2 regions of the Amycolatopsis sp. DSM 110486 genome follow, and region 1 is predicted to be linked to the other one. Evidence: riboswitches for the same ligand, from Rfam matches in the RefSeq annotation. Region 1 holds a riboswitch; the other holds the start of a gene.
What was found. Region 1 has a riboswitch for S-adenosylmethionine ahead of K1T34_RS11875 (methionine ABC transporter ATP-binding protein). Riboswitches for the same ligand answer to the same signal wherever they lie in the genome.
Positions count from the first base shown of each region.

Region 2: another riboswitch for S-adenosylmethionine. It lies ahead of K1T34_RS52535 (aminotransferase class V-fold PLP-dependent enzyme); the one in region 1 lies ahead of K1T34_RS11875 (methionine ABC transporter ATP-binding protein).

Region 1 is NZ_CP080519.1:2,460,118-2,465,079, forward strand. Features, by position in the region: gene K1T34_RS11865 (ABC-F family ATP-binding cassette domain-containing protein) at 1-1,296, opposite strand, end outside; gene K1T34_RS11870 (4-(cytidine 5'-diphospho)-2-C-methyl-D-erythritol kinase) at 1,333-2,301, opposite strand; gene K1T34_RS11875 (methionine ABC transporter ATP-binding protein) at 2,500-3,510, opposite strand; SAM riboswitch class I at 3,725-3,815, opposite strand; gene K1T34_RS11880 (TetR/AcrR family transcriptional regulator) at 4,204-4,788, shown strand; gene rsmA (16S rRNA (adenine(1518)-N(6)/adenine(1519)-N(6))-dimethyltransferase RsmA) at 4,779-4,962, opposite strand, start outside.
Region 2 is NZ_CP080519.1:10,895,348-10,900,309, reverse strand. Features, by position in the region: gene K1T34_RS52540 (potassium/proton antiporter) at 1-719, shown strand, start outside; SAM riboswitch class IV at 824-938, shown strand; gene K1T34_RS52535 (aminotransferase class V-fold PLP-dependent enzyme) at 979-2,322, shown strand; gene K1T34_RS52530 (hypothetical protein) at 2,345-3,097, shown strand; gene lspA (signal peptidase II) at 3,087-3,668, shown strand; gene K1T34_RS52520 (RluA family pseudouridine synthase) at 3,665-4,594, shown strand; gene K1T34_RS52515 (AsnC family protein) at 4,591-4,962, opposite strand, start outside.

The DNA.
Region 1 (4,962 bases):
GGGCTCGTCGAGCAGCAGCACGTTGGGCTCGGCCATCAGCAGCCGGCACAGCTGCAGCCGGCGCCGCTCGCCACCCGACAGGTCACCGACGGGCGTCCACTGCCGTTCGGCCGGGAAGCCGAGCTTCTCGCCCAGCTGCGACGCCGTCATCTCCTGCTTGCCGAATACCACGCGCCCCGCCACCTGCTCGATCGCCTGCAGCACGCGCAGGTCGGCCGGCAGGTCGTCGAGCTCCTGGCGCAGGTGCGCGAGCGCGACCGTCTTGCCCTTGACCCGCCGCCCCGTCTCGGGAGTGACGTCGCCGCCCAGCAGCTTGAGCAGCGACGTCTTGCCGGACCCGTTCACGCCGACGAGACCCACGCGGTCACCCGGCCCGATCCGCCACGTCACGTGGTCCAGCAGCGTCCGGTCGCCGACGCTGAACGACACGTCTTCCAGCTCCAGCACCGTCTTGCCGAGGCGGCGCTTGGCGAACGCCATCAGCTCCACGGAGTCGCGCAGCGGCGGCACGTCGGCGATCAGCGCCTCGGCGGCTTCCACGCGGTAGCGCGGCTTCGACGAGCGCGCCTGCGGGCCGCGGCGCAGCCACGCCAGCTCCTTGCGCGCCAGGTTCTGCCGCTTCTCCTCGGCCGTCGCGGCCAGGCGCGCCCGCTCGGCGCGCGCGAAGATCCAGTCGGCGTAACCACCTTCGTACTGCTCGACGCGCCCTCCTGTGACCTCCCACGTGAGGCTCGCGATGGTGTCGAGGAACCACCGGTCGTGGGTCACGACCACCACGGCGATCCTGCGCGCCAGCAGGTGGTCGGCCAGCCAGCGGACACCTTCGACGTCCAGGTGGTTGGTGGGCTCGTCGAGCACCACGAGGTCGAGCTCGCCGGTCAGCGCCGCGGCCAGCGCGACGCGACGGCGTTCGCCACCGGAGAGGTTCGCGGTCGGGGTTTCGAGACCGATCGCCGTGATGCCGAGTCCGTCCACAATGGACCGGACGCGCGCGTCGGCGGCCCATTCGTGTTCCGCGCCATAGCGTTCGAGTACGACGTCGCCGACCGTGCTGCCCGAAGGCAGCTCGGTTCGCTGGGTGACGACGGCCATGCGCAGGTCACGAACATGGCTCACCCGGCCGGAATCCGGCTCGCTCAGACCCGCGAGCACCTCCAGCAGCGTGGTCTTGCCACCACCGTTGAGACCGACTACGCCGATGCGCTGTCCGGCGGCGACGCCGAGAGAAACGCTGTCCAGCAGCGGTTTCACCCCGTACGACTTGCTCACCGACTCCAGGTTGACCAGGTTGGCCATCCGATTCAGCCGATCCTTTCCACAATGGACAGATGTTCAGGCGTGCACACGCGGTGGCGTGCCACGGGGTGCGTCGTCGCCGCCGACCAGCCGGGCGCCAGGCACCGGGCCATGGGCGACGCGCACGGTTCGGCACACGCCGGCGCCGGACAGCTCGGCCGCCACCTCGACGGCGGCCTGCGCGTCGGCGCAGAGGAACGCGCACGTGGGCCCCGAGCCGGACACACACCCGGCCAGCGCACCCGCGTTCACGCCCGCGCGCAGCGTGCGGCGCAAGCCGGGACGCAGCGACACGGCGGCCGCCTGCAGGTCGTTGCCCAGCAGCAGCGCGAGCTGACGGGGGTCGCCCGACGCGAGGGCCTCGACGACCGGGGTGTGCGAGCCGATGCGCGGCGGGTTGCCTTCGGCGCGCAGGCGGTCGAGCTCGCCGAACACCTTCGGCGTCGACAGGCCTTCGGTGTCGAACGCGAGCACCCAGTGGAACGTGTGGCGCGACAGCACGGGCACGAGCTGCTCACCGCGGCCGGTGCCGAGCGCGGTGCCGCCGTAGAGTGCGAAAGGCACGTCGCTGCCGAGCTTGCCCGCGATGGCGGCCAGCTCGTCGCGCGTCACGTCGAGCTTCCACAGCGAGGCCAGGCCGACGAGCGTCGCCGCCGCGTCGGCGCTCCCGCCCGCCATACCGCCGGCGACGGGGATGCCCTTGCGCAGCACGATCCGCACCTTCAGGTCGTCTCCCTCGGCGCGGCCGGCGTAGGCGGAGAGCTCCTGGGCCGCGCGCCAGGCGAGGTTGGTGGCGTCGGTGGGCACCGACCCCTCCCCCTCGCCGAAGACCTCGAGCCCCGGGTCGTCGGTGGCCGCGACGGTCACCTCGTCCGTGAGCGACAACGCCTGGAAGACGGTGACCAAGTCGTGGTAGCCGTCCTCGCGCAGGTCACCGATGGCCAGGTGCAGGTTGACCTTGGCCGGGACCCGGACGGTGACTGGTGGTGGAACTACGGCGAGCACCCGTCAAGCCTACGTGGCCGGGCGCCTGGGCTCCCCACCAGGAGAAAACAGGCATCCTCAGGACGGCTGTCCCAACCTCTCGGACACGTCGACGCCAACCTTGGACCCCGGGACCCGCGCACCGCGCGAGGAAGGGCCCGTTGAAGGAATCGGAGTCCTTCAACGGGCCCTTCACGGCACCGACGGGGTCAGCTGGAATCAGGCGGCGACGCTCTGCGCGGCCCGCACGGCCGGCGTCACGTGAGCGCCGCGGTCGGCAATCCACGCCAGCGCCGCGTCGGCTCGCTCGCCGCGGACACCGATGCGGAAACGAGCGATCGGGGTGTCACCGATGCGCGTGAGTCCGCCGCCGATGGTGGCGACCTCCACGTCGAAGCGGCCGGCCGCCTCGGGCAGCAGGGCGCCGACGGACGCGAAGCCGATCAGCACGACGTCGGCGGACCGGTCGTACTTCGCGGCCTGCGCGCGGGCGGTCTCGATCGCCGGCAGCACCGCCTGCGCGGTCCAGCTGCCCGGCGAGGCGATGAGGTCGAGCACGTGACCGCGTTCGACGACCGCGCCGTCTTCGAGCACCGCGACGTCGTCGCAGACGCGGCGGACGACGCCGGCGTCCGGAGTGGTCAGCAGCACGGTGGTGCCCAGCTCGGCGCGCGCCCGGTCGAGCACGGCCAGCACGGCGCCGGCCTCCTCGGGGGCGATGCCGGCGGTGGGGTCGTCGGCGAGCAGCACGGCCGGGCCGGCGGCGAGTGCCCTGGCCACGGCGACGCGGCGCAGCTGGCCGGGCGTGAGGTCGGCCGGCTTCTGCGCGGCACGGGCGGTGAGGCCCACGAGGTCGAGCAGGTTGCCGACGCGGGTCTTGCGCTGCGGCCCGTCGATGCCGAGCTGCTCCAGCGGGGTGGCGATGTTGCCGGCGACGGTGCGCTCGGCGAGCAGCTCCGGCTTGGTGCCGACGACACCCAGCTGGCGGCGGACCTCACGCAGCCGGCGGCCGTCGAGCGCACCGGTGTTGAGGCCGTCGAGCCGCACGACACCGCGGTCCGGGCGCTCCTGCAGCGCGATGCAGCGGGCGAGCGTGGACTTGCCGGAGCCGGCGGGGCCCACCACGCCGAAGAGGGAACCGGCCTGCACGTCGACGCTCACATCACGCAGCGCGGCGACCGGATTTCCGTTGAGGGGAAAGGACTTGGACACGTTTTCGACAGTGATCACGAAGAGAGCTCCAGGCATGAGGCGCAGCACCGTTTCCGGGCGCGCCGGGCGTCACCGAATTACCGTCCTTTTCGGACGGTGCGCAGAATTGCGGAAGAAAGGATCAGGCGATGACTGTGGAGCGTCGACACGCACATACCGTGCGGCGACCTTCATCGACGACGCGCCGCCGGGTCAACAGGAGCGGGCGGGCTACCCTCTGCATCGGAAACAGCCTCCATCGGTCCTGGCTGTAGCACCTGCCCCATGGGGGGTGGTTGCTGCGACTTCGGCGAGCCAGGTCTCTCAGTCGCTCGGGATGGACGTTTCTGAGTAAAGCCGATCCCATTGGGTGAACGCAAGCGCGTTGGTGCAGATCACACGAGTGGTGGTGCCCGGATACCGGGACACCCGCAGCCACATCGTGGACCCCGAAAGCTCCGGCACCGAATTTCTTCCGCGCGGCGAATCCGGCGCCTATTCCACTGTGGACGCTGCCGATCCCTGGTGGAGCCGCGATTCCGGCACGGGAATCGCGGGGCAGCTCGCGCGTGGGTAAATGACGGTTCGGCGAGGTAGTTCGCCACGGCGAGACACTTCGTCTTCCCGGCCGGACGTCCACTCCCGTCCACGAGTCGAATCCGGACGTCCGTCACGCCCGTTTGTGATACGTGCGTATCGGATACAGTCGTACCACTACAGCGGAGGAGGACCGTGGCGCACCGGGTCGACCACGAGCAGCGCCGGCGCGAGATCGCCGGGGCGGTGTGGCGCATCGCGGCCGAACGCGGGCTCGACTCCGTGAGCATGCGCGAGGTGGCCGCCGAGGCAGGCGTGTCACTGCGGCTGGTGCAGTACTACTTCGAAACGAAGCACAACCTGCTCGTGTTGTCCCTGCGTTACCTCCATGAACGCGGCGAGCAGCGCACGCAGGCCCGCATCGCGGCACAGCTCGACCAGAGCGTGCGCGGCGTGGTCCGGACTCTGCTCACGGAGCTGCTCCCGCTGGACGCCGAGCGCGAACTGTCGCTACGCGTCCACCGCGCCTACTTCAGCCGCACCCACAGCGACCCGGCGCTGGCGAAGGTGTTCCTGCACGCCGAGACGCCGATCGAAGACCTGCTCACCAGCCTGTTGCGCCGCGTGGCGCTCCCGCCTGGCGTCCAGCCGCGGCACGAGGCCAACCTGCTGGTCGCGGGCTTCACCGGCCTGGGCCTCGACGTCCTGCACGGCCGCTTCACCCCGCCCGAAGTCCTCGCGACGCTGGACTACCACCTGCGCCGGATCTTTCAGGCTTGAGCCGCGAGCCGGACGAAGTCGTGCACGTCGAGCTGCTCGCCGCGCGTCTTCGGGTCGATTCCGGCCGCCACGAGGAGCTCGCCGGCGCGATCGGCCGAACCGGCCCAGCCGGCGAGGGCCGCGCGCAGCGTCTTGCGGCGTTGGGAGAACGCGGCGTCCACGACCGCGAACAGG
Region 2 (4,962 bases), 2.5 Mb from region 1:
TGCCGCACCGCTCCGACACGCTCTCGTTCGCCGAGGGGCTCGGCTGGCTCGCGCAGATCGGGCTGTTCGTGCTGCTCGGTCTCTACGCCTCGCCCAGCCGGATCCTCGAGGCGCTCATCCCGGGTCTCGTCGCGGGCGCGGTGGTGCTGCTGCTCGCGCGCCCGTTGTCGGTGGTCTTGTCGTTGCTGCCGTTCCGGCTGCCGTGGCGGGAGCAGACGTTCCTGTCGTGGGCCGGGTTGCGCGGGGCCGTGCCGATCGTGCTGGCGCTGATCCCGCTGTCCCAGGGTGTGCCGGGCGCGGAGCGACTCGTCGACGCCGTGTTCGTGCTGGTCGTCGTGCTGACGCTGCTGCAGGGGGCCACACTCGGCCCGGTCGCGCGGCTGCTGGGCCTCGCAAAACCCTCCGAGGCGCACGAGATCGAGGTCGACGCCGCGCCGCTGGACGAGCTCGGCGCCGAGCTGCTGCAGGTGCGCATCCAGAAGGGCTCGAAGCTGCACGGCGTGTACATCTCCGAGCTCGGCCTGCCCGCCGGCGCCACCGTGAGCCTCGTGGTCCGCCGCGGCTCCGGGTTCACGCCGCAGAAGACCAGCCGCCTGCAGGAGGACGACCAGCTGCTGGTGGTCACCACGGCCGGGGTCCGCGACGCGACCGAGCGCCGGATCCGCGCCGTCGACCGGGCCGGGCGGCTCGCGCGCTGGCGCGGTGAGCTGGGCCGTTGACGCGTTTTCGGTGAGGTTCGCGGGTTCGCCGGCGTGTGAGCGCCATCTCAGATCACGGGACGGGGCTTTCTCCGCACGCCCGGAATCGGTTACCTTCATCAACAGGTCATGAGTGCCAGCGTTCAGCCCCGGCTTGCTGGCCGGCAACCCTCCTACCGCGGTGGGGTGCCCCGGGTGAAGACCGGGCCGGTCGTGTTGTGCGACGGGCAAGCGCGGGCCCCTCGCCGGGGGTCCCCCGGACTGCCGAGGAGGCACCGCCATGACTCTCGCTCTGGACCGTACCGCTGAAAACACCGAAACCGTTGCCGCACAGGGGATCCCCGGCGTCGCGGGGGCGGCACTGCGGGTGCCCCTGGTGACCGGCGGCGAGATCGGTTACGCCAACCTCGACCACGCCGCGAGTGCGCCGTGTCTCGACGCGGTCCGCTCCGCCGTCGACGAGTTCCTGCCCTGGTACGCGAGCGTGCACCGCGGCGCGGGCTTCGCTTCGCAGGTGTCCACGCGCCTTTACGAGCGCACGCGCGACATCCTGCGCCGGTTCGTCGACGCGCGCGCCACCGACACCGTCGTGTTCACCCGCAACACCACGGATTCCTTCAACCTGCTGGCGCGTTCGCTGCCGCGGCGCACGTCCGTGGTCGTGTTCGACACCGAGCACCACGCGGCCCTGCTGCCTTGGCGGGGCCCGAATGTGCGCCGCGTGCAGCTGCCGCGCACGCGGTTGGCCGCGGTGTCCGTTGTGGACGAAGCGCTCGACGCCTGCCCGGAGGGGCCGCGGCTCGTGGTGGTGACCGGAGCGTCCAACGTGACCGGTGAGCTGCTGCCGGTGGCCGAGATCGCCGCCGTGGCACGGAAGCACGGCGCCCGCGTGGCGCTGGACGCCGCGCAGCTCGCGCCGCACCGCCGGATTTCCCTGCGGGAGCTGGACGTCGACTACGTCGCGCTTTCGGGGCACAAGCTCTACGCGCCCTTCGGCGCCGGCGCTCTCATCGGCCGGTCCGACTGGCTGCGCGCCGCCGAGCCATACCTCGCCGGCGGGGGAGCGACCAAGCTCGTGACCGAGGACGCCGTGGTGTGGAACACCGGTGCCGAGCGGCACGAGGCCGGCTCGCCGAACACTGTCGGTGTCTACGCGCTCGGCGTCGCGTGCGAGCAGCTGTCCGCGCACTGGGCCGCCGTGGGCGAGCACGAGGCCACGCTGCTGGAGCGGCTGCGCAAGGGCCTGGCCGGCGTGCCCGGCTGCGCCGAGCTGCGCCTGTTCGACGCGCCGGTGGACCGCGTGGGCACGGTGAGCTTCATCGTCGACGGCTTCGAACCCGGCTGGCTCGCCGCGGTCCTCTCGGCCGAGTACGGCATCGGCGTGCGCGACGGCGCGTTCTGCGCCCACGTCGCCACCAAGCGCCTCATCGGCGAATGCGGCCGCGACGGGCAGCAGGCCGTGCGCGTGAGCCTCGGCCTGGGCAGCACCGAGGAGCACGTGGACCGCCTCGTGCTCGCGCTGCGCCAGATCGTCGCCCGCGGCGCCCGCTGGGAGTACACGAAGGTCGACGGCCGCTGGGCCCCGGTGGGGGACCCGCGGGAGCTGCCGCCGTTTTGCGCCTGAGCCCGCTCGCTACCCTCGGCGCGTGGGGAGATCTTGGGGTTTCTGGGTTCCGCTCGCGCTGCTGGGCTTCGCCGAGCTGATCCTGGCCGCGGTGCGGCTCGCGGCCGGCGCCGGTTCTGCCGCGGGCGAGTTCGTGAACCTGTCCGCGGTGCCGATGGACCGCGTGCACGTGGACTACTTCGACACGGCCATCGGCGGTGAGCAGTTCCTGAGCCAGGACCCGCTGCCCGCGCCGACCTCGACGTCAGCGCTGGGCTGGCCGATCGCACTCGCGCTGGTCGTGGCGATCGTGCTCGTCGGCTACGCGCGAGCCGGGACCAGGCCGAAAACCGGCCGGTTCGCCCTGGCCCTCGCCGGCGGTGTGCTGGCGGTGCCCGTGCTGGACCTCGCCGCCTACGCCCAATTCGACCTCGACGCCGATGCCCGCGGCCCGGCGCTCGCAGCCGTGGGGCTGGTGGTGCTGGGGGGGGTACGAGCGCAGTCTCCTGGTCCTCGCGGTCACCGTGGGCTTCGTGGCGGTGGCGATGCTGCTACCGGGCGTCGCGGGGGTGGTTTCGTCGGCAGTGGTGCTGCTCGCGGTGGCGTTTCTGGTGGTCGCCGGACCCGTGAAGGGCCGTTCGCGGCCTGCCGCCGCGAACGGGTGAGGCCGGGGCGTGGACAATGGGGGCGTGAGCACCGAGTCCTCCTCGTCCGAACACGATCTGTCCGAGCCCGGTTCGCCCGAACCCGGCCGGCCCGAAGGCGCGCCCGCCGTCGAACCGGCGGTGAGCGGTGACGCGGCCTCAGCGGTCTCGGAGGAGCCCGAAGCGCCCGTGGTGCTGCCCAAGCGCCGGGTCGGGTTGGTGTTCGCGGTCGCGGCTCTGATCTGGGTGATCGACCTGGTGTCGAAGAACCTCGTGGCGGCCAACCTCGAGGGCAAGGAGCCGGTGCGCATCCTCGGCGGCCTCATCTACCTGCAAGTGATCCGCAACCCCGGTGCCGCGTTCTCGATGGCCACGGGCATGACGTGGGTGCTCGCGCTGGTCGCGGCGGCCGTGGCCGTCGCCATCATCTGGCTCTCGCGGCGGCTGCGCAGCGTCGGCTGGGCCATCGGCCTCGGCCTGGTGCTCGCGGGCGCGCTCGGCAACCTCACCGACCGCATCTTCCGGGCCCCCGGCCCGCTGCGCGGCCACGTCATCGACTTCATCTCGGCCTTCGCCCCCAACGGCGAGGGCTTCGCGATCTTCAACATCGCCGACTCCGCGATCTGCTGCGGCGGCGTGCTCATCGTGCTGCTGTCGCTGCTGGGCAAGGACTACGACGGCACCTCGACCCGCGACAAGAACAGCAAGAAGGAGACCGCGTGACCGCGCGCCTGCTGCCCGTCCCCGACGGGCTCGACGGCATGCGCGTCGACGCCGGCCTCGCCAAGCTGCTGGGCCTGTCCCGCACGGTCGTGGCGGAGCTCGCCGAAGCCGGGGACGTGCTGGTGGACGGCCGGCCCGCCGGCAAGTCCGACCGCCTGACCGCCGGCGGCCTGCTCGAAGTGACGCTGCCGGAGCCGGAGTCCCCGATCCAGGTCATCGCCGAGCCAGTGGAGGGCATGAAGATCCTCCACGACGACGACGACATCATCGTGATCTCCAAGCCCGTGGGCGTCGCCGTGCACCCGAGCCCCGGCTGGACCGGGCCGACGGTCGTCGGCGGCCTGGCCGCCGCGGGCCTGCGCATCTCGACGTCGGGCGCCGCCGAGCGCCAGGGCGTGGTGCACCGGCTCGACGCGGGCACCACCGGCGTGATGGTGGTGGCCAAGAGCGAGCACGCGTACACGGTGCTCAAGCGCGCGTTCAAGGAACGCACCGTCGACAAGGGCTACCACGCCGTGGTCCAGGGCCACCCGGACCCGACGCGCGGCACCATCGACGCGCCGATCGACCGCCACCCGCGCCACGACTACAAGTTCGCCGTGGTCGCGGGCGGGCGCCCGAGCGTGACGCACTACGAGGTGGTGGAGGCGTTCCGCGCCGCGTCGCTGGCCCACGTGAAGCTCGAGACGGGCCGCACGCACCAGATTCGCGTGCACTTCTCCGCGCTGCGCCACCCGTGCGTGGGCGACCTGACCTACGGCGCCGACCCGGTGCTGGCGCGCCACCTCGGCCTCACGCGGCAGTGGCTGCACGCCCGCACCCTCGGCTTCGCGCACCCGGCCGACGGCCGCTGGGTCGAGTTCGAGGCCGAGTACCCCGACGACCTCGCCCGCGCGCTGGAGATCCTGCGCGAGGAGAGCTACTAGCCCTCGACGGCCCAGGTCAGCGTGCGGTCGTCCGGCTCCGGGCGGGGGCTCCAGCGGACCGAGACCACGCGCGTCGCGTCCGGGAGGACGTAGACGGTGTGGCCGCCGAGCGTCTCGCCGGGCCGCACGCCGATCTTGTGCGGCGGCCGGGAGGTCAGCGACACGGGCGCCTTGGCGACGGTCGTGCCGTCGGCCGTGACGAGCTCGAGGTAGTTGTCCGGCAGCGACGCGAAGGGCACGCTGCCGCGGTTGGTGATCTCGGTGTGCACCACCACCGCGCGCTCGCCCGCGTCGAGCCGGTAGCCGGCGGCGCCGAACAGGTAGTCGGCCGGGTCCTGCACCTCGAGCAGCTGCACGGTGAGCTGCTC